2 regions of the Pelotomaculum sp. PtaB.Bin117 genome follow, and region 1 is predicted to be linked to the other one. Evidence: riboswitches for the same ligand, from Rfam matches in the RefSeq annotation. Region 1 holds a riboswitch; the other holds the start of a gene.
What was found. Region 1 has a riboswitch for cobalamin ahead of A4E54_RS03495 (sirohydrochlorin cobaltochelatase). Riboswitches for the same ligand answer to the same signal wherever they lie in the genome.

Region 1 (18,341 bases):
TTATTATTCAACACCAAGAAAATAAATCCTGCTTAGCGCTCAAACAATCCTGCCTTTTATGGCGGCACCCCGGACTTCTTCAGCCTTTACTTTCACTATCGACCCAATCAGTTCCCTGCTCCCGGGAAAAAGCGCCCGCACGTAATTATCCGTGAGACCTTCATACAACCCGGCTTCTTCCTGATACTGCCGCTCAACCAGCACTTCCAGCACCTGTCCCAGCAATGAGGCAGCAAAGCCGGCCGCCATCTGGCCGCCCAGTCCGATTAGCTTGCGGCTGCGCGCTTCTTTAACCGCCGGTTCAATCTGGCCGGTAAAACCGGCCGCAGGCGTACCCGGGCGGGGCGAATATTTAAAAACATGCAATTTGCTAAACGAACTTTTCTTCAATAGCCGGTAAGTATTGTTATAACATTCATCTGTCTCTCCCGGGAATCCGGCCATCACATCAGTGGTCAGACCCAAACCGGGAATATTCTCCCGCAAAACATTCACCAGGCGGGTATATTCCCCGGCCGTGTAGCGCCTGCCCATTCTCCGCAGCACCTGATCATCGCCGCTTTGCAGCGGAATATGTAAATGCCGGCAAAAAACAGGGGAGCCGGCCAGAATTTCCACCAACTCCGGGGTAATATCATTTGGTTCTAGCGAACTCAGGCGCACTCTTGACAAACCCGGTATCAATACCAGCCTGTTCAACAGTCCGGCCAGGGTGACACCGTCCGCCAGGTCCTCACCGTAAGAGCCGGTGTGAATACCTGTAAGTACGATTTCCTTATATCCCGCAGCTGTCAGCTCGCGGGCCATTTCCAATATTCTTTCCGGGCGCCTGCTGCGCAGCGACCCTCTGGCATACGGAACAATACAATATGTGCAAAAATTATTGCAGCCGTCCTGAATCTTTAAGTAGGCGCGGGTTCTTTCCTGAAGAGGCAGCGCCGGAATCTCTTCAAACTCACCATCGTTTTCTAAACTGCTGACCGCATTTACAGGCATAAGACCCTTCTCCGCGGTTTCCACCAGTTCCACCAATTTTGTCCTGTCCTTCGTGCCTACCACCAGATCCACACCAGGTATCGCCAGGACCTCCTCCGGGGAAACCTGGGCGTAACAACCGGTGACGGCAATCAACGCGCCGGGATTGGTCCTGGCGGCGCGGCGGATCAATTGCCTGGACTTGCGGTCACCCAGATGTGTTACCGTACAAGTATTGATTATGTAAATATCAGCTTCTTCCTCAAATTCCACCAGGCGGTAGCCCCGATCACGGAAAGTCCCCGCCAGCACGGCTGACTCGTACTGGTTGACCTTACAGCCCAAGGTGGTTATGGCCACCCGTTCACCCTTCACTTAATCATCCCCCAAGATCGCCCCACTGGTAAAGAATCATCGTCAAAACAGCCAGACCCGCGGTTTCAGTGCGCAAGATCCGCGGCCCCAAAGTTACCGGGCGGACACCATGCAGCCGTGCGCGCTCCACCTCCCCGGCAGAAAAACCTCCTTCCGGACCGATAAAAACGTATATCTCCACCGGCGGCTTGCCGTACTGCAAAAAACCCTTCAACGACTCCGCTTTTTCCTCTTCCCACGGCATCAACGCCACAGCTTCCGCCGGCAAGGCGCCCAGCACCTGTTCCCAGCTTTTAGGCCCGCTGATTTCCGGGATATCCGGACGCCGGCATTGTTTAGCCGCTTCAAGGGCTATTCTCCGCCAGCGCTCCCACCGTTTAAGCTGTTTGTCCCCTTCCAGCTTAACCACCACCCGCTCGCTCAACAGAGGAATCAATCCATTCAATCCCAACTCGGTGCCTTTCTGAATGATTAAATCCATCTTGTCACTTTTGGGGATACCCTGCACCAAAGTAACCTTCGGCAAGTCTGGGGGCGCCGCGGCGAACTCCTTTTCAATCGTACAGGAAACATCTTTCTTGTCGACCTGTTCCAACACCGCCAAATACGATTTACCCTTCCCGTCAGACAAAACAATTCTACCACCGGCACCTAAACGAAGCACCTTGGCGATGTGGACCGCATCGGTTCCGCTTAAGACAACCCGGCCTTCTCTTATTTGATTTGGCGCCACGAAAAAATGGGACAGCTTCATCCTAACATTTCTCTCCCACAAAGGCCACCCAATGACCCTCACCCAACTGGTCGCGGACAGCCAGTCCGTACGCTTCCATGGCGGCGTGCACCTCTGCAGCGCGGCCGCGGATGATTCCCGAGGCGATCAATACGCCGCCCGGAACCAGCGCCCTTGAAGCGTACGGGGCTAAACTAATGATCACATCGGCGATAATATTCGACACGATCAGGTCGGCCTGACCTTCCACCAAGTCCAGCAGGTTGCCTTGAACAACACGGACTATTCCAGCGACCTGATTCCTGGCAACGTTTTCCAAAGCCACCCGGCAGGCTGTTTCATCCAGATCCGTGGCCGTCACCCGGCCGGCGCCCAGCTTGGCGGCGGCCACCGCCAGAATACCGGAACCGGTGCCCACGTCGTAAACCGTGGCGCCGCTGCGGACATGCCTCTCCAATAAACGCAGGCATAACAAAGTAGTGCTGTGCGTGCCGCAGCCGAATGCCATGCCTGGCTCCATTTCTATAACCAGATCGCCTTCTTTACGGTTCCACTCTTCCCAGCAAGGTTTGACCACCAGCCGTTGGCCCGCCCGCACCGGTTTATAGTAAGCGCGCCAGGCATTGGCCCAGTCTTCGTCGGCGACCCGGCGGGTGCTTACTTCCGGCGCCGGACTTAGCGCCAGCCGCTCTAAAGCCTGGCGGAAATCACAAAGCCTGCGGTCCAAATCCTGATCCGCCGGGAAATAAGACTTGACCAGCGGCCAACTGTGCCCGGACACTGTTCCGGGAATACCCCACTCATCAGGGTGGGTTTCCGCGGCATACCTGAGGATAACAGCAGGATCTTCAATAACCACGCCGCCGCTTTTCAACTCTTCGAATAATCCGGCCACCGCTTCAACCGTGCCGGGCAAAGTGCGAACAGTAATTTCCAGCCAGTCCACGCATTTATCTCCCTTGTTATTTTACCCCATAAAAGCATCTTTCATTTTTTCAAAAAAACTTTTATCGCCTGAAGCGTGCCGGCGCTCGCTGTCGATGCTGTTGAATTCTTTTAACAATTCCTTCTGCCTGTCATTGAGCTTGGTGGGAGTAATCACTTTAACTCGCACGTGCTGATCTCCCTGGCCATAACCGTTGATATGGGGGATACCTTTGCCTTTAATACGAAAAACAGTGCCTGATTGAGTGCCTTCAGGAATTTTTAACTTGGCTTTGCCGTTCAGAGTCGGGACATCTAACTCGTCACCCAGCGCCGCCTGGGCGAATGAAACCGGTATTTCACAAATCAAGTCATCGCCTTCGCGCTTAAAAACACGGTGCGGCTTGACGTGAATATATACATAGAGATCACCAGGCGGGCCGCCCCGCGAACCGGCTTCGCCCTCGCCCGCCAGGCGGAGGCGGGAACCGCTGTCCACTCCGGGCGGCACGTTGATCTTGATGCTGCGCGTCTTGCGCACCTGGCCGGTGCCCCGGCAGGTGGGACAGGGTTTGTCGATAATCTTGCCGGCGCCGCCGCAGCGGTCGCAAGTGCGCGACTGAACAACACGCCCGAAGGGAGTGTTCTGAGAATACTGCACTTGGCCCGCGCCGCCGCATGTCGGGCAGGTCTGGGGCTTGCTGCCCGCCGCCGCCCTGCTGCCGCCGCAGGTGCTGCAGGTTTCCACGCGCGGCACCTTTATCTCGCGCTCCATACCGAAAGCGGCGTCTTTTAAGCTAATTTCCATATCCGTCCGGATGTCGGAACCTCTTTCCGGGCCGGTGCGCCTGCGTCCGCCGCCACCAAAAAAAATATCAAAGATATCGCCAAAACCGCCTAAATCTCCAAAACCCCCGCCAAAGCCGCCAAAGCCCTGACCGTTGGCATCAGCGTGGCCAAAGTGATCGTAACCAGCCCTTTTATCAGGATCACACAAAACGACATAAGCTTCGTTGATCTCTTTAAACTTGGCCTCCGCGTTCTGGTCACCCGGATTTGCGTCCGGGTGATACTGGCGCGCAAGTTTACGGTAAGCTTTTTTTATCTCGTCAGTGGTCGCATCTTTGGATACGCCAAGTACCTCATAGTAGTCACGCTTAGCCATCTATCCACCACCTTAATATACTAAAACAAAGGAAAGGGGAACCGAAATTCCCCTCAAAAGGTTTCCTTAACTTATATATTATAATATAAAAATTATATTGGCTATTTTTTTATTTATCTTCCTTTACTTCAAAATCCGCGTCCACCACATTATCTTTATCGCCCTGGCCGCCGCCACCGGCGTAGCCGGCGCCGGCGCCGGCATTACCGGCTTGTGCCTGATCCTGACCGGTATTTTGGTACATAGAAGCAGTCAGTTCATAAAGCGGTCCGGTGATAGCTTCCAGTTTCGCTTTAATGGATGCTATGTCGCCGCCCTTCATGGCTTCTTTTAATTCGTCAGTGGCCTTCTGCAATTTTTCAACGGCGGCCGCGTCGGCCTTATCCTTGAAGTCCTTAATAGTTTTTTCAGCCTGGTAGACCATACTGTCGGCCTGGTTGCGGGTCTCCACTTCTTCTTTGCGTTTGGTGTCTTCCTCGGCGTATTTTTCGGCGTTCTTCACCATTTGATCAATTTCTTTATCGTTCAGGTTAGTGGAGGCGGTTATGGTCATACTCTGTTCCTTGCCTGTCCCCATATCCTTGGCGGACACGTTGACAATACCGTTGACGTCAATATCGAATTTTACCTCGATTTGCGGCACACCCCTGGGCGCGGGCGGAATACCGGTGAGGGTGAAACGGCCCAGCGTCTTGTTGTCCCCCGCCATCTGGCGCTCGCCTTGGAGTACATGTATCTCAACCGAAGTCTGGCCGTCCGCCGCAGTGGAAAAGATCTGGCTCTTGGCGGTGGGGATGGTCGTGTTGCGGTCGATCAGCCTGGTAAATACCCCGCCTAATGTCTCAATACCGAGGGAAAGCGGCGTCACATCCAGCAGCAGCACATCCTTAACCTCTCCCCCCAGGACTCCTCCCTGAATAGCGGCACCCAACGAAACACACTCGTCCGGGTTAATCCCTTTATGCGGCTCCTTGCCCAAATACTTGCGTATGGCTTCCTGCACCGCGGGTATTCTGGTTGAACCGCCCACCAATAGGATCTTGTCGATGTCCTTGGGCTGCAACCCGGCGTCGGACATGGCCTGGCGGGTAGGGCTCATCGTCTTCTCGATCAAATCGGCGGTCAATTCTTCAAATTTAGCCCTGGTTAAATTTACGTCCAAGTGTTTGGGCCCGCCGGCGTCGGCGGTGATAAAAGGCAGATTGATATTGGTGGTGGCAACGCCGGACAGTTCGATTTTAGCCTTTTCGGCTGCTTCATTCAAACGCTGCATAGCCATCTTATCGTTGCGCAGGTCTATTCCGGTTTCTTTTTTAAACTCGTCCGCCAGAAAATCAATAACCCGCTCGTCAAAATCATCGCCGCCCAGGCGGTTGTTGCCGCTGGTCGCCTTAACTTCAAACACGCCGTCGCCCAGTTCCAGAATGGAAACGTCAAAAGTGCCGCCGCCCAAGTCAAACACCAGCACCGTCTGCTCTTCTCCCTTATCCAAACCATAAGCGAGCGCGGCGGCTGTAGGTTCGTTGATAATCCTGAGCACTTCCAGGCCGGCGATCTTGCCCGCGTCCTTGGTCGCCTGGCGCTGGGAGTCACTGAAATAAGCCGGCACCGTGATGACAGCCTGATCGACTTTACTCCCCAGGTAAGCTTCGGCGTCTGATTTCATTTTTTGCAGAATCATCGCCGATATTTCTTGCGGGGTATAGTTTTTACCGTCAATCTTTACTTTGTAGTCGGTCCCCATGTGCCGTTTTATTGAACTAACAGTACGTTCCGGGTTGCTGACAGCCTGGCGTTTGGCCACCTGCCCCACCAGTCTTTCACCGTTTTTTGAGAATCCGACCACGGAAGGAGTTGTTCTGGCCCCTTCGGCGTTGGGTATTACTACCGCTTCCCCACCTTCCATAACAGCCACACAGGAGTTGGTGGTACCCAGGTCAATACCTATTATCCTAGACATATCAATTATTAACCTCCTGATAATTTTATCTTTATTATTAAAGTCCCATGCTAAATTTATTAAGATGATTTGGCAACTTTGACCATAGCCGGCCGGATTACCTTTTCTTTTAAATAATAACCGCGTTGAAATTCCTCAATTACCGTATTGTCCGGGTGTTCATCGGATTCTGCCTGCAGCACCGCCTCGTGCTTTGCCGGATCGAACTGCTCACCAACAGCTGGAATAGCCGCCAGCCCTTCGGCTTGCAGAACATCCTGCAGCTGCCGGTAAATCATTTCCACTCCGGCTTTATAACTCTCAATGGATTGACCTTCCGCCGCCAGAGCCCTGCCGAAATTGTCCAGCACCGGCAGCAACGCCACGATCAGCTGCTCGGAGGCATATTTAAAGAATTCTTCTTTCTCCTGGCGGGTTCTCCGCCTGTAGTTCTCATAGTCGGCCTGCACCCTGGCCAGGCGGTTGTAATAATCATCGGCGCGCGTCTTTTGCTCTTCCAATTGCGACCGTAAAGAGGCTAACTCACCATCCCCGTTTTTCTCCTCAATTGTGCCCGCGTCCTCCGCTACCGGGCCGTCGTCTGTTCCATTTTGCTTCGTTTCACCAGGTTCCACTTCCGGCTGATTTATTTTTACTTCCAGGTTCTCTTTAAATTCTTCTTCATGACTCACCTTACCCACACCTCGCAAAAAAGTATTCTCATTCTCCCATTCTGTCTTTTGACTACTGACTACTGCATAATCATTGATTAACGATGTCTTTATCGTGCATATCTTTTTCTTCCCGTTTTTTAATGATCGTGTCTATTCTCAAGATGGCTTCGGCCACTTCACCGGCCGCTTTCAGGGCATAGATTTTCACATTGGCCGGATCAACAACGCCCAGTTCATCCATATCGGCAACTTGCCCGCTGTCACAGTCAACCGCAAGGGAATGCTTGCCTGTTTCCACCTGGGCGGCAATGACGTCGCCCAGCTTCTCCAGCGGGTTGAATCCGGCGTTGGCCACAATTTGCGCCATGGGCCGCTTCAAGGCTTCAACCACGCAATCCACCCCGTATGCAGCCATTCCCCTGATCCCTTCTCTTACCTTCTCCACCTCGCGCGCCACCGCCAGTTCCATGGCCCCCCCGCCGGGGACCACACCCCCCTTGATAGCGGACTGGACGGAAGAAGCGGCGTCCTTGGCGATGCGCTCCCTTTCGCCGACCACCTCCGACGTGGCCGCGCCCACCAGCACGGTTGCCATGGGCTTTCCTTTGCCGCCCATTACCCATACCTGTTCCAGCTTTTCATCGCTGTACACCCTATCGGCGTAACCCAGGCATTTTTCCAGCTCATCAACCGCCTTTTTCAGGCCGGTGCGCTTGATCATTCTCGCGCCCGTCAGTTCCGACGCCTTGCGCAGTTCCTTGTTGGACACCCGCTGGACAACCATTATGCCATTGTCCGTGAGAATCTCTTCAGCCGCGTCGTCCACTCCGCGATCGACCAGAACCAGGCCAACTTGCAGGCCGGCTATTTTATTAATGTTATCTTTAAATTCAGCTTGTAGTTGCAGGTAACGGCTAAATCCCGCTTCGGTCCCTAAAGCCTCGTCTTCAATTTCCTCCGGCTCAAGGGCATCGTCAATCACCAGCACTTTTACCCGTTCCAGTTCCTTGGGCATCTGGCGGTTCATCCGCTCCTTGTTGATAATAACGCCCATAAAAACTTGATTTTCCGCCCCTTCTTCGGCAATAATAGTATCGGAAAATTTAAACGTGGGATCATCCCTGAGTTTGTCCTCACCTACCAACACCGCCGCCCGCACCACCAGATCGGCGATATCCCCATGCTCTCGTCCGGCCACCAGCGCCACCTGCCGGACCGCCGGGTCGCTTAGTCCTTCAACCGGGCGGGCTTGCTCAGACATTGCTTCAAGAGCTCTTTTCAAGCCGACACGCAATCCTTCAATTACCCGCGCCACGGGCACCCCTTTGGCAACCTGCTCAAAGCCGGCGCTGACCAGCGCTCCCGCCATCACCGTGGCCGTGGTGGTGCCGTCCCCGATCTCCTCCTGCTGCGCCTTGGCTATGTTAATCAGCATCCGCGCAGCGGGGTGATTGGCTTCCATCATTGTTAGTATCGTCACGCCATCGTTTGTTATTACCACATCTCCAAATTTATCAACCAGCATGGTGTCCAGCCCCTTGGGCCCCAGGGTGCCTTCCACCGCTGACGCGATGGCCCGGATGGCATTGGAGTTGGTCATCAGGGCGGCCAGCTTTTCATCTACCTCAGAACCGGAAATTGCTTCCTTCTTTAAGCTCAAACAGGGTTCCCCCTCACTTTCGCACGCCCTGGATCATCCGCTCCAGAGTCCGGGAAAGGTATTTTGTCAAATAATCAACGACACTTACCACTTTGGCGTATTCCATCCTGGTGGGTCCCAGCACTCCAAGAGAACCCATCTTGCGGCCACGCACAGTGTAAGGGGCGGAAATCATGCTGCATTCTCTCATATCCCACTGGTCGATTTCCCCGCCGATCCGCACAGTCACACCCTCATCCTCGCCCCCGCCTTCCAGGATATCGCAAAGAAGTTTCTCTTGTTCCATGATGCTCAGCATGGTCTTAATCTTTTCCACGTTGTGGAATTCAGGCTGATTTAACATATTAAATACCCCGCCGAGGTATATTTTATCCTCGAATTCAAGCGTCAGGCTATCTTGGATTAATTCCATGACTATGTCCAGAACATTTTTATGCCTGGCGAGTTCGGAATAAATTTCTTTGATTAGATTCAATTTAATGCTTTTCATGGTAAGACCTTGAAGCTTGTCGTTCAGCACCCTGGATATCGTTTCCATGTCCAAAGCGGTGATGCTCTCCGGTATCTCGATCATCCTGTGCTGCACAGCGCCGTTATCCATAACGGCGATTACCATGGCCCGGGACTGATGCATATATACAATCTGGACATGTTTCAGACTGCTGATGCCAATGCGCGGCGTCAGCACCATCGCGGTATAATGAGTCAATTGGGAGAGAAGCAGGCCTGTTTTATGAATCACCTGCCCGACATCTCTCACCTTGGCTCTATATTCCCGCCTGATTAACTCTTCTTCTTCCTTCGATAATTCCTGCTTTCTCATTAAAAAGTCAACATAATAACGGTAGCCGAGTTCCGACGGAATACGGCCGGCCGAGGTGTAAGGCTGTTCGATAAACCCCTGATCCTCCAGGTCTGCCATTTCATTGCGTATTGTAGCCGGGCTTACCCCCAGCTTGTATTTTTTGGCGATGGTCCGGGAACCGACTGGCTCAGCGGTGGCAATGTAGTCGTGAACGATAGCTAACAGTACCTTTTGCTTACGGTCTTCCATTACTTTGCCGGACCTCCTTCTTGTTAGCACTCTACGTTATTGAGTGCTAAAAACCTCTAAATAAAAAATAGCACTACTATAACGAATTGTCAAGGGAATTGGTGAAAAGTATGCAAATATTTTACTAATAATGGCTGCATACAAATTCTTTAAAAACTTCATTGCCGAGCGGCAGGCCTTTTGCTGTGAGGCGCAAGTATCCGTCCGCGAGTTCAATCAGCCCGGCTTCCCGCAAAGAAGCTATTTCCACCCGGTAGATGTCCTCCGCCCGCCGGCCGAAACGGTGGTAAAAAGCTTCCAGGTGAACTCCCTTGAGCAGCCGCAAGCCCAGAAACATGGTCTCGGCCATCTCATGCCGGACGATTGCGGCATCTCTTGCTGCCACCGGCAATTTCCCCTGGGCAAGACTGCCGGCGTAGCCCTTTATAGTGGAATCATTGGCGAAACGTTCACCCCGCAGGTAAGAATGCGCGGCCGGCCCGATGCCCAGGTAAGACTGATTAAGCCAATAATTCAGATTGTGAACCGACTCCCGGCCTGACCGGGCAAAATTGGAAATCTCATAATGAACATAGTCCCGCCCGGTCAAATAATCAATTGCCGTCTGATACATGAACAGTTCCAGCTCTTCAGAACAAGGCTCAAGCCCGCCGCTGGACACCGCCTGTTCCAGAGGTGTTCCCGCCTCCAGTTGAAGCCCATAGGCCGCTATGTGCTCCGGACCTAGAGCAGTAGCCTGGTCCAGTGATTCCAACCAGTCTTCTCCGGTTTGCCCCGGAATTCCGTAGATCAGGTCCAGATTCAGGTTTTCAAACCCGGCCTCCCTGGCCGCGCGGACAGCCCCGGCGGCTTCGGCGGCGGTATGGACACGCCCCAGCACCGCCAATATGTTATCCTGAAAAGCCTGCACCCCCAGGCTGAGCCTGTTCACCCCACCCTTCCGCAGCAGCGCCAGGGACCTGCGGCCAACCGTTCCCGGATTAGCCTCCACAGTTATCTCACACCCCGGCGGCAAGTGGAAATTTTTATTTACCTTTTCCAACACGGAAAGCAATTTTTCAACCGGCAGGCAGGTAGGTGTCCCGCCGCCGATAAAAACACTGGTGAGTATTTTATCATGTTCCGGTAAAATACCGCCATACATTTCTATCTCCTTAAACAAAGAATCCAGGTAGATTCCGGCTGCCCCTTTCGTATAAGGATAAGAAATAAAATCGCAATAACGGCACTTTCTAACACAAAACGGAACATGGATATATAAACCAAGGGTCATTGTCCGGACACCTCTAGTCGTTCAGAAGTCAGAATTCAGGAGTCAGAATTCAGAATAATTCGGGACAGTAAACCATTTTTTTATTCTGAATCCTGGCTCCTAACTCCTGACTACTTTTCAATGCTTAAGACCGCCATAAAGGCCTCCTGCGGTATTTCGACATTGCCAACCTGCTTCATCCGCTTTTTGCCTTCTTTTTGTTTCTCCAGCAGCTTGCGTTTGCGGGTGATGTCTCCGCCGTAGCACTTGGCCAGCACATTCTTACGCACCGCTTTCACTGTTTCCCGGGCGATAATACGGTTGCCGATGGTGGCTTGAATCGGGACTTCAAAGAGGTGGCGCGGAATCAGCCCCCGCAGTTTTTCCACCAGCTGACGGCCCCGGTAATAAGCCTTATCATCGTGAATGATTACAGAAAGAGCGTCAAGCACTTCACCGGCAATCATGATATCCAGCTTAACCAGGTTTGATTCCTTATACCCGGACAACTCGTAATCAAGCGAGGCGTAGCCCCTTGTCCGCGACTTGAGTTGATCGAAGAAATCAAAAATAATCTCACTGAGCGGCAGGTTATAAGTCAAAATGACCCGGCCGGCGCTCATATATTCCATGTCGGCGAAAGTGCCGCGCCGCTCCTGGCACAATTCCATCACCGCGCCTACATAATCTTTCGGACACATGATGAGCGCCCTGACAAAAGGTTCCTCAATTATTTCCACTTTGCCGGCCGGCGGCATTTTGCTGGGGTTGTCGATTTCCATTACTTCCCCGGCAGTGGTGGTAACCCGGTAAACGACGTTCGGTGCGGTGGTAATCAAGTTCAGGCCGTACTCGCGCTCAAGCCGCTCCTGGATAATCTCCATGTGCAACAGGCCCAGAAAGCCGCAGCGAAAGCCGAAACCCAACGCCTCGGAAGTCTCCGGTTCATATAGCAAGGAAGCATCGTTTAGCTTGAGCTTTTCCAGCGCGTCTTTCAGATCGTCATATTGTATGTTGTCCACGGGGTATAAGCCACAGTAAACCATCGGGGTGACCTTGCGGTAGCCGGGCAGCGGCACCGCAGCCGGGCGCCGGGCGTCCGTAACCGTGTCCCCTACCCGGCAGTCCTTGACGTTTTTTATGCCGGCAGCGATAAAACCCACCTCGCCGGTGCGCAGTTCACCGACAGAGAGGAGAGTGGGGCGGAATATTCCCGTTTCACTCACCTCAAACTCCCTGCCGGTAGCCATCATCTTAATCTGCATACCCTTAGTTACTATGCCCTCCATGACGCGAATATAGGCGATAACTCCCTTATAGGGATCGTAGTGGGAATCGAAAACCAGCGCCTTTAAGGAAGCCCCGGTCTGACCACCGGGCGGGGGTATTTTAGCCACAATTTGTTCAAGAATATCCCTAACACCGGTCCCGCTTTTAGCGGAAGCCAATATGCAGTCCGAAGCATCCAGACCGATCACATCTTCGATTTCCTGCTTCACTCTTTCCGGGTCCGCGCCGGGCAGGTCAATTTTATTAATGACAGGGATTATTTCCAGGTTGTGATCCATGGCCAGGTAAACATTGGCCAGCGTCTGGGCTTCGATTCCCTGGGCCGCGTCCACCACCAGCAGCGCGCCTTCACAGGCGGCCAGACTGCGGGACACCTCGTAGGAGAAGTCCACGTGGCCGGGGGTGTCAATCAGATTCAACTGGTATTCCCGGCCGTCCCCGGCCAGGTAATTCAAGCGCACGGCCTGCATCTTGATGGTAATGCCCCGCTCCCGCTCCAGGTCCATCTGGTCCAGCACCTGGTTGGTCATCTCCCGCTCGCTCAAGGCGCCGGTATATTCCAGCAGCCTGTCCGCCAAGGTGGACTTGCCGTGGTCAATATGAGCAATTATGCAGAAATTACGGATTCTATCTTTTTCCCACTCTATCAAAAAACTTCACTCCTTATTTCAAGCACAACTATATTATTATATCACCGGCGGAAATGGGCGGCAATTACCAAGGACTTCCCCCATTGAGGAAGTCCTTTATTTATATTAATTATTCATTATTAATTAACTCAATAATGTTATGTCAAATACGTGGCACTATTTAACAGACCGGCCCTGTTTTCTACGCCGATCTTTTGCAATATGTTCCGATTTGGTAATATTCAGTATTCAGATTTATATATTTTTAAAGCAATCCGGATACAGGATCCGTCCGAGCGCGGTAATGCCGTCCAATAACCGCATGGTGGGGCGTGATACCACCGCTTCGTCTACCAGGTAAACCTGATGTTCCCGGACGGCCTTGATGACCTGGTAACCGGGCCGCAGGTATATTTCTTCCTCCCTGACCTTGTTCATTTCACCTTTTTGCGCAATGTACACGTCAATATCCCGGGCACTGGCGAGAAGCCGTTCCTGACCATAGGAGGCTATGGTGCTGCCCTGTTTAACCGCGGGCGCGTCCGCCGCCACGTTGACGGCGCCGGCCTTTTCCAGGACAAAAGCGGCATTGGAATCCGGCGTGCAGGTGGTTATGTCCTTGGTCGTCTCAAAGAACACTTTTTTTCGCTCCTGCCAGGGTACCCCGGCCACTAATTCCTCAACCGTCTTTAGGCGGCTGTTGAATTCGGCTGCCAGCCCAGCGGCTTCTTGCTCCTTACCGGTCAGCCGACCCAGTTTTTGCAGGTACAGAAGAAATTGATCAATGTTCTCCGGGTACAGAACCGCGACGGGAATACCGGCCATCTCCAATTTTGCTATAAAATCCGGGTAATTGTTGGCTATGAAAGTCCTGGCAAGCACCAAGTCCGGCCCGGCCGCTATGATCTTTTCAGCGTCTTCCCGGAAGCTGTAGGAGGGTTTTGCCAGGGCGGCCGGCGGGTAGGTCTCGCTGTCGGACACCCCGATAATCTCTTCGTCCAGCCCGAGGGAAAAGAGATTCTCCGTATGCGCGGCGTAAAGCGAGATGATCCTCCGGGCCGGTTCCTCCAACCTGACCTCCTTGCCCAGGTCGTCCACCACCACCAGGTTGTCGGGCGCCGGAGCAGTCCGGGTTTGGCCGCATCCGGCCAATGCGGCACTCAGGGTAATGATAAAAAAAATAAACATCATTCCGGATCTCTTCATTCATCTTTCTCCTTTCATCCCGAATCGGGCAGCAAAGTTAAATGATACCTGCCGGTAACCGGATGTTTGTCTATCTCCACTTGCACATTAAAAATCTGCTTGATCACTTTTTCGTTAAAAACAAGGTCTCCGGGACCTTCGCAAGCTACCTGCCCTTTTTCCATGTATATAAAATAATCGCAGAACATCCCGGCAAGGTTCAAATCGTGCAGCGCGGCAATGACCGTCACGCCTTGCCTCGTGTTCAACCTTTTAATCAGTTTAAGCAAATCTATCTTGTGGGAAATGTCCAGATTTGACGTAGCCTCATCCAAAAACAGCACTTGCGGCGTCTGGGCCAGGGCGCGGGCCAGAATCACCCGCTGGCGCTCCCCGCCGCTCAGGCTGGTAACGGCCTTTTCGGCATAGTCCAAAACCCCGCAATGTTCCATACAGCTGTAAACAATCCCCAGGTCTTCGTCAGTAAGCCTGCCCAGCCGGCCCAGGTGGGGTTTGCGCCCCATCATGACAACTTCCAGCACGGTAAAGGGAAAGTTGATGGAGCAGTCCTGGGGCACAACGGCGAAACTGCGGGCAATATGCCGGCGGCGGTAAAACCGCAGCTCCCTGCCCTGCCAAAAGACACGTCCGGCGGAAGGCTTCAGCACCCCGCACATAACGTTGATCAGGGTGGTCTTGCCGCTGCCGTTGGGCCCGAGCACGCCGTAAAAGCCCCCTTCCCGGATGTCCAGGCTGACTGTCTGCAGGGCGGGGTGCTTTCCGTAACACAAAGTCAAGTTGTCGGTCTTGATCAGCACCGTTTTTTCCAAAGTGTCCTCCTAAAACATCTGGCTTTTTGCCCTCATTTTGAAAATATAGCAGAAAAATGGCCCACCGAGCAGGGTGGTCAGGACCCCCACCGGGATTTCCGTGGCCAGCAGGTTTCTGGCGATGGTATCCGCTCCGCTTAGCAACAGGGCCCCTCCCACCGCTGATACCGGGATCAGGATCCGGTGATCAGGCCCCACCAGCATACGCATCAGGTGAGGGACGATCAGCCCCACAAAGCCGACGATGCCGGAAACCGAAACGCAGGCTGCGGTAATCAAAGAGCAAGTGACCAGGAGGATGGTAATGACTTTGCCGTCATCGACCCCCAATTGTCTGGCCGCATTGCTCCCCAGGCTCAGGACATTGAGGTCGTCGGCGTAATAGCAGCAGATCAAAAGGCCGGCCAAGACCGGGAGCAGGCATAAAAAAACGTGATGCCAGCCCCGGGAGGCAAAGCTTCCCATCAGCCAGAAGACAATTGAGCCGACTCCTTCGCCGGCCATACTCTTCAGAAAACTGATGGCCGCAGAAAGTATGGCGCTGACAATAACCCCCGCAAGGATCAGGTTGGTGACCGCCAGGGTGCCGTTAACCAGGGCGAGCCCGTATACGGCTCCCAGAGCCAGAAGAGCCCCTGCCAGGGCAAACAGGGGCACTGTCAGCATACCCAAGCCGCCGGGCAGGAAGATGCCGAAGAATATGGCCAGAGCGGCCCCGAAAGCCGCGCCGGTGGATACGCCGAGGGTATAGGGGTCGGCCAGGGGGTTCATTAGGAGCCCCTGGAAGACTGCCCCGGCGGTGGCCAAACCGGCCCCCACCAGGACAGCAGTCAAGATCCTGGGCAGCCTGATCTCCAGTATTACCGCCCGGTGGATATCGTCCAAACCGGCAAGCGCCGTGCCGTCGGCGGTCAAAGATGAAAAAATGATTCTGGCTATCTCCCAGGGCGGTATTTTAATGACGCCCGAGCCAGTAAAGATCAGACAGCCGGCGGTCAGGAGCACAGCCAGGACAAGTAAGACAAGCAGCCTTTGCTTTTCCTTTTTTCGTTGGACCAGAATTAATTTGCTTTGCATTTGAACCTTTCATTTATTTGTTAAATATATTGATGTTGCCGTCGGCATCCCAGTTAACCGAATAGCCAAGTCGCTTGCTGAAAAAGGACAGCGGAATCATCGTCGAGCCGTTGTTGGCTGCCTGGCATTCGGCATCCAACGCGGTTTCCACGCCGTTTACCAGCGCATAGCCGCTGCCGGGCCGGAAGGACACCGTCAGGCCACTTTTTTCAGCCACTGCCGCCCCCTCGTTTTCATCCCACGAAACACTAAAGCCCATGGCTTCAAAGGTTGGTCTCATCTGGGCCATGATAAAATCACCATCGGCGCGCGGGGGCTCGCTGTAGGCAATTTTTTCACCGTTAACCCGCACTTCCGCGTCCTTCAGGCTTTTCTCATCCAATTCCGCCATAGCCGCGGCCAGGTGTTTTACGAATATATCCACGATTGCTTTGTTCTCCAGAAGCCCCTTGAGCTGGGTATCGGTTTCATATCCGAGTCTGTTCAGCTGGGATTTCCAGGAGTCCTCCTCATCGCCGTCCAGGTCGTTCAGGGCATGGTCGCCGGCAATGTTCATAAAGGGTATCAAGGTTGCTCTTTTAACTCCGGACGCCGCCAGGTCTTTCTTCACTTCCTCCAGGCTGGGATAGCCTTCCACCGTGCCTAAAAACACATTCTTATACTCGTGCCGCAAAATATCGTTAAGCTTCCCGTAAGCGGAAGCGGAAGGGTGTTCGCTGCCGTGTCCCATCAGGACCACGGCGTTCGATGCGGTATCGGCGGGAAACTGGGAAGCGATGGCCTCCGACGCATCAACATAGTCCGCGTGGTGATAGAGAAGGGGTCTGCCCAGGGACATTTTCCTGGGGCCAAATTCACCCTCCGGCGTCTGAAGCGTCAGAAAACTGTTGACGACCTCCAGGAGATCGCTATATTCCTGTCCCGGGAAAATATGGTCCGACTGCACCACAACTTTCCCGTAACCCTCCGCTCTCAACTTGGACAATGCGGTGAAGGGAGCGTCGACAATCCGTCCGCCCCGCTTGGCTATTTTATCCCTGATGAGTTTTGAGGTGTAGGCCCAACGCACTTCAACCCCGGGGAAAGCATCCTTGACAGCTTGCTCCAGGTTGTTGTATGCCGGCATTGCGGACTGGACGCCTGTCCCGAAGGTAACCAGCAGAATGGCCTTTTTTTCTTTTTCGCTCTCTCCGGCCATCGCCGGCGCCACAGACAATAATACCAGGGAAACAATGAATATACCCATGATAAGCCTTTTGATACCTTGCATAAAGTCTCTCCTCCCTAACTCTGTTTAATATTGGTAAATTATTTAAATATTAACTAGGGAGGAAATATTGATTTTGCCAGGTACAACCCCAACACCCCCTTATCCGCGTAAGGTCCAACGCTGGGGAAAACAGGCAGGTTTCCTGGCTCCGGTTCATCGCTTGCCTTACGCCTTCCCGGGCAAAACCCAGTGGCAAAAGAGGGGGGGACATTCCTTCGTGAAATCGTCGAGGAAAAAGGAATTTCCCCAAAACCGAAGGTTTGCTCCTTCATTAAGTAAGACAGCTCTCCGTTACAGTGGCGGGACCGCGCCGGATTCACACCGGCTTCCCTTTTAACTCCCGTCCATCACAGGACGGGGCACCTGTTTTCCTAACTAAAAAAAATGAACGCCTTATCTCACATCACATAAAGCTGCAACTGCCGCCATTATCAAAGCTGCTCTTGGCTGGATGAAGTTTAAGTTTGTATTTCTTAAAACTTAGTATTAAAAAATGTTTCAGGGTAAAGGATTATTGGAACCCTGGCAAGGAGGACTTAATGAGGGCAGTATATCGAAAATTCAGGTATAGGGATGTAGAAAAACCCGGCTTTTCCGTAAAAGCCGGGTTTTAAAAGGCCTCACACCTTTATATATAGCACCCTCTAAGCACAAACCTTTCCACGGAAGGCAATACTTAATTTTGCCCAGGCAGGTATCCTGACTCGTGGCTCAAAGCGCATCTCCCGCCTTCCCAGGCTATCAAAAACCAGTGGCATTTTGGGAACTGCTCCCCACTTACAGTGGCCGGACCGTCCGGGATTCACACCCGGTTCCCTTTTCATCCCCGATATACCGGGGATACCTAAACAATTATTTAATTAAAAGTATACTAACACCGTTTAACTGCTTTGTCCACCATGCTTTTGAAAAAATATTCAGCCATGAACTAAAATAACCCCTGCCAAGGGGTTACCGTTTGTTTTCATCAATATCTTCTCTTATCTTTAGCCCTTTTTCCGGACGCTTTCAAAAGGCAGGGTCTGGAACCAATGTTCTAATCCTTTTTCTATCTGAAGCACGCGTGGTATAATATCTGAGAGGAACTTGTCCCGGAATGCTGCGGCGTTATTATTAGAGGACATTAAGATTTCGCCGCATTTGTTTTCAATAAGGCGGTAATATTTATCCGGCCTTTTCACAACAAGGTTTTCCCCCATGATTTCCAAACGATAAACGTCTGCTCCCGCGTTTTCAAACCGGATAGCCTGTACCGGTACATCAGGTGCGACGATTTCGTTAAAATTGGCCAGCGTGTAAGCGCTTCCTA
Region 2 (4,721 bases), on a different contig from region 1:
TGGTCTTTGCCCGATACCGCCGCCACAGCTCCGTTGACCTTGAACATCCAACCGTTCATGCCGCTGTTAACCTGTCCCTCAATATTTTTAACGAAACCGTTGCTTGGGTCGGCATAGTAGCTCAGCCCGGTGGCATGCAGGGCTCCCAGCGCTGTCTTGCCCCATTGCCCGTCTGCGCTCACGGCAACGCTCCCCGGGCCGAAGAGAAGTGTGCCTTTCATCCCTGCCACGGCGATGCTTACGCTGTACTCGTCCTGGTTCGGGTTAGGCTGGTTGTCGCCTGTGCAGGGATTGCCCTGGCCTGTGACCATTAGCAGGGCCGACAGCGCCTCCGCGGCCCCGAATACGTTTTTGGCCGTGCCGAAGCTGCCGTCGGCGTTCATTATATTGTTCAACAGACAGTCGACGGAGGTTAGCCCGCCCGTGTTTTTCCATTCGTTGGCGGAAGGATTTTTGCCCAGCCTGTGCAGAGTGACAATAAGCTCTGAGTTGTCCACCGCCGGGTCGTCCCAGGTGGAATAGATACCGCCGTCTGCCTGCTGCAAACCTTTCAGGTAGGCCAGGCCGTTGTCAATCGCGGTCTGTACCGGCTGGTCCGACAGATCGGGCAGGTAGGTGAGCGCCCGGATAGCCTGGGTGGTGGACAGGAAGTCGGCGTAGTAATCGCTTCCGAAAGTTTCGCCCCACGAGCCGTCCGCGCCTTGTTTGGAGAGGATGTAGTTCTTCGCTGCGGCGCTGTCGATGCCGCCCGTCCGACCGGCTTCGCCCAGGGCGATAAAGGCCCACATGTCGCTGTAAACGCTGTTTTCAAAGGAACCCTGCCCCGGCCCGGCGTGCTTTTGCCTGCCTGCCAACAGGTTGGCCAGCCGGTCGCGCCGGGTCGTGTCGTCATTCCATTTGCTGAGCGCCAGCAGGCACTGGGCGATGGTCTTGGTCCTGGATACTTTCAGCCAGGACGACGCGGCGCCAGCATATTCATCATAGGTCTTGCCTAGGGATTTCAGGGCGATAAGAGTTTCAGCCGTGGCGAACGTGCTGTCCCACTGGGCCGTAATAGCCGCCGTGTCCGGGTCCTGGATGTCGGCCAGGTAGGTAAGACCGTCTTGTATGGAGTTATACACGCCGGTACCGTGATTGTTGGCGTCGGCAAAGTAGCTGAGCGCGCTGATCACCTGGGCCGTCAGGTCGGACTCCGCCGGGTTAAAGCCTCCCCAGGCGGCCCCGGTAGCTACGCCCCAGCTGTTATTGTGGACAGTTTTCAACGTGTTGAGGTAAGCAAGCGCCTTACCCTGGTCAACATCTCCGAGCCTGCCTGCCTTGCCCAGGGCGGTCAGGACAAGGACATCGTCGTAGATATTGCCGCCGAACCTGATTTGCCCCGGAACGGAAGTGTCTTTTTGGGCTATTATCGCGTCAGCCAGAATATTTATGTTGGGCGAGGCGGGGTAAACGGCGCGGAGAACGGTAAGTTCCTTGGCCAGAGACACGGCGTTTTGCGCGGCGGGGTTTGCCGCCACGGTATCAGCCGAGGCGACCGCCCGGTCCTTTAAAGAGACGCTTCCTTTTGTCCAGCCGCCCGACGCAAGGTCTTCGCCGGCAGCGGCAAGCGCCTCCACGCAACGGTAATCAAAATTCCAGCCGGTTGCCACATAAGACATGCTGCCGCTCTGGTAGCCGTTCTTAAAATAGGAAACGGCAAGGGTGATGGAGTTGTTCACCTGGTCGTAAACGGAGGCGCCGACAGTGTCGGCCCTGGTCGTCGCCAGAGCCAGCAGCGGCGCTTTGGTGCCGTACTCGTTGGCAAGAGGTCCGAAACTGCCGTCGGCGTTCTGAGTGGACGTTATGTACGTGATTAAGCTGTTGCTGTCCCCGAGGAGGTCGGCCAGACTTTCGATCTTGTTTTTCAAGGTCTTGCCGCCGGCTGTCCATTTGACTGCCATCAGGTCCTCGCCGGCCAGGTCCAGGACATAGGCAGCATAACCGTCAATGCTCTCACCGCTTTGGTACTTTGTGTTGATAAATTCTACCGCCTTAGTAGCCATCCCGGCCACTGAAACGGTATCGGCGTAACAGGGTTGTAAATATGCTCCAAGACCAGCTGTCATAGAGTAGAGTAAACTCAGTATGACAAGTAGTGCCGTCAACAAATTAAATATTTTTATTTTTTTTGGGTAACTGTAACACAATTTGCGCAACCCCCCTTCTTGAAAACTAAAACCCCGGCCTTTGAAAAAGCCAGGGTAATATATTGAGCCATAGAATACTATCAGCGCTCAAATTCACCACTTACCTTTCCCAGGAAGGTTAAAAGCAGTAATTACATTATTATCAAGGTATCCTGACTTGTGGCTCATGGCGTACTTCCCGCCTTCCCGGGTAAAAGACCCAGTGGCATCATGGGAGCCGCTCCCCACTTACAGTGGCCGGACCGTCCGGGATTTGCACCCGATTCCCTTTCATCTGTAAACCGGGAATTGGTTCACATCCTTACTTACTAATTTGTTTACTAATTTGTTGAATATGTTTCTTTAATATCCTCAAAGCCTTGGTTGGCGCAACATCAGCAAGTAAACCCGCGGCATACATAACGTATCCTTTATCTACATAAAAGCAAGGTTCTTTGGGCTTCAGCGAAAAAGGAGCGCGAGAATCAAAAAGGACACCTTCAAGGATACTATGCGGAAACAATCCATAACGAAATACACCACCGGTACCTACGACCACCTTGGTATCCGTTAGATCTTTGCCGTACTGAACAGGCACTAATCCTCCAAAGCCGGAAACCTCCCGTAGTGTGCCCGCGTGTCTTTCCATGGCCACCTGAACAGCAGTTCTGGCCAGGGAGGTGTCTAAAAGGAAGCCCTGCTCATCTTGAGGGACATAGCCAACATTTCCCCCCATACCGCGGGTAACTTCTTCAACATGCGGTATACTTTCTTGATAATTGTTTAGCTGTAGATTTTCTCTCAAGCGGTCATTGGCTAATTCGAATATGGTATGAGCGTTCCAGCGAATTCCTAAATCACCTTCCACTGTCCTTTTAGCATAGGGCTCAGGTAACCCTTTCAGAATCACACTCCCATCCCGCGGATACCCATGCCCTACGGAATGTATATTGGTCGTTGCTCCACCCACTTCAACAATAAGCAATTCCCCCAGTCCAGGTTCATCTTTGGTGCCCTCGGCAAGTAATTTAGCCGCACGAAGAGTAGCCATAGGCGTGGGCATCAAAATACTTCCCACATATGCCTGGGCTGAATCCAGTCCCTTTGATTTAACAATACGTTCCATAAAAATATTTCTTATGGCTGTGCGTGCCGGTTCAACATTGATCACATTGACATCGGGCAAAACATTCTCAGTAACCTCCACTTGTTTGCCCGCGCTTAGAAATATCTCTTTAATTTTCGAACGTACCACCTTATTTCCGGCAACCAAAACAACTAAATTTTTTTTCAATCCGGCTAGCGCCCGGGCATTATGCAATATTACTTCTTTATTCCCGCCATCAGTTCCGCCACTAAGCATAATCATGTCACACGTATTCGCTTCTATTTCACAAATGGACTCCTCATCCAATTCGTGGGCATAAGACCCCACAATTTTCGCGCCGGCGCCTAGAGCAGACCGGCGTGCCGCTTCCAGTGTCAATTCAGGCACCAAACCGATGGCAATTATTCGCAAACCTCCGGCAGCACTACTACAGGCCAATCTTTTGTTTATCTTTTCCTCCTTAATAACCGGATTCGCTGTGTATAGTTTATTCAAGGCGTTCTGAAGACCAACCATGATGCTGCTTTCAACTGTTGTAACCGCCTGCTCCTGCCCCAGGACAGTCTCAGTATCCAAATCCACCGCCAGAACTTTCGTGTAAGTGCTGCCAAAATCAATTAATAAATTAATGTCCATACTACTTACACTCCTTTATGGTTCTGCAACATATATTTATAGCCTGGAAGCCCAGCCCACATCATGAATCAGGGTGTTTAATTCCGCTGTTATGTTGTCTTTTCTTTCTCTTTCGGCTATTTTTTCGCGATTGTACTCAATAACTTCCTTTGGCAGGGGAACATTGCCATGCTTCAAATATCTTAATGCTCCTCTGACATCACGGACCAAAAGAACATTCCCTTTTAACCAGCGCCAGGGAGCGAACATAGTATCCAGGACCCCTGCTTCTACCCCTTTAACCATCCCCACAGCCAGATCCCCGTCGCCCATTTCGTATAGTTTTTCAATTACCGCTCGTGCTTCTGCTTCTATCATCTGCTCTTCAATGTCTAATTCCTTGTTATCAGGTAAAGTTTGATTACGTAATACCCTTATCAGGTGTCTAGCCAATTTGGCCGCAGAGGCCATACCTTCTTTAGTGGGAGTACCATAGGCTTCATCGGCGCATTTTAGGAAAATAGAATTAGCTCCTCCCAAAATTCCAATAATCGTATTCCAGGCAATTAGGGCAGTTGATTTATCTACATCAAGTGGCCAGGAACCAAGATAGGGGAAAATACTTGTGGTGAGAGTAATATCTTTGTAACCAAATTTATCCAAATAATACTTAGTCAATTTTTCACAAACTTTCAACATCGCTACATCTTGCACCAGGTTCATACCCAGTCCATGTTCCATCATAATATGCTTGACACCCTGCTCAGCGGCCAGCAAAATGTGAGTAACGACCGTTATTACATGAAACGCCGCGATATCATAACCCGTCAAAT

Region 2: it holds a riboswitch for cobalamin, as region 1 does, so the genes downstream of both, A4E54_RS00730 (DUF4430 domain-containing protein) here and A4E54_RS03495 (sirohydrochlorin cobaltochelatase) in region 1, are expected to answer to the same signal.

What each region holds. Positions count from the first base shown of each region.
Region 1 is NZ_MVQM01000055.1:10,959-29,299, forward strand. Features, by position in the region: gene mtaB (tRNA (N(6)-L-threonylcarbamoyladenosine(37)-C(2))-methylthiotransferase MtaB) at 40-1,350, opposite strand; gene A4E54_RS03435 (16S rRNA (uracil(1498)-N(3))-methyltransferase) at 1,355-2,104, opposite strand; gene prmA (50S ribosomal protein L11 methyltransferase) at 2,106-3,029, opposite strand; gene dnaJ (molecular chaperone DnaJ) at 3,051-4,172, opposite strand; gene dnaK (molecular chaperone DnaK) at 4,282-6,132, opposite strand; gene grpE (nucleotide exchange factor GrpE) at 6,192-6,803, opposite strand; gene A4E54_RS03460 (TCP-1/cpn60 chaperonin family protein) at 6,874-8,445, opposite strand; gene hrcA (heat-inducible transcriptional repressor HrcA) at 8,459-9,499, opposite strand; gene hemW (radical SAM family heme chaperone HemW) at 9,624-10,772, opposite strand; gene lepA (translation elongation factor 4) at 10,883-12,688, opposite strand; gene A4E54_RS03480 (ABC transporter substrate-binding protein) at 12,926-13,876, opposite strand; gene A4E54_RS03485 (ABC transporter ATP-binding protein) at 13,891-14,685, opposite strand; gene A4E54_RS03490 (FecCD family ABC transporter permease) at 14,695-15,762, opposite strand; gene A4E54_RS03495 (sirohydrochlorin cobaltochelatase) at 15,776-17,032, opposite strand; cobalamin riboswitch at 17,148-17,414, opposite strand; cobalamin riboswitch at 17,705-17,895, opposite strand; gene A4E54_RS03500 (hypothetical protein) at 18,019-18,341, opposite strand, start outside.
Region 2 is NZ_MVQM01000024.1:459-5,179, reverse strand. Features, by position in the region: partial or broken gene A4E54_RS00730 (DUF4430 domain-containing protein) at 1-2,105, opposite strand, end outside; cobalamin riboswitch at 2,315-2,507, opposite strand; gene glmL (methylaspartate mutase accessory protein GlmL) at 2,488-3,909, opposite strand; partial or broken gene A4E54_RS00720 (hypothetical protein) at 3,946-4,721, opposite strand, start outside.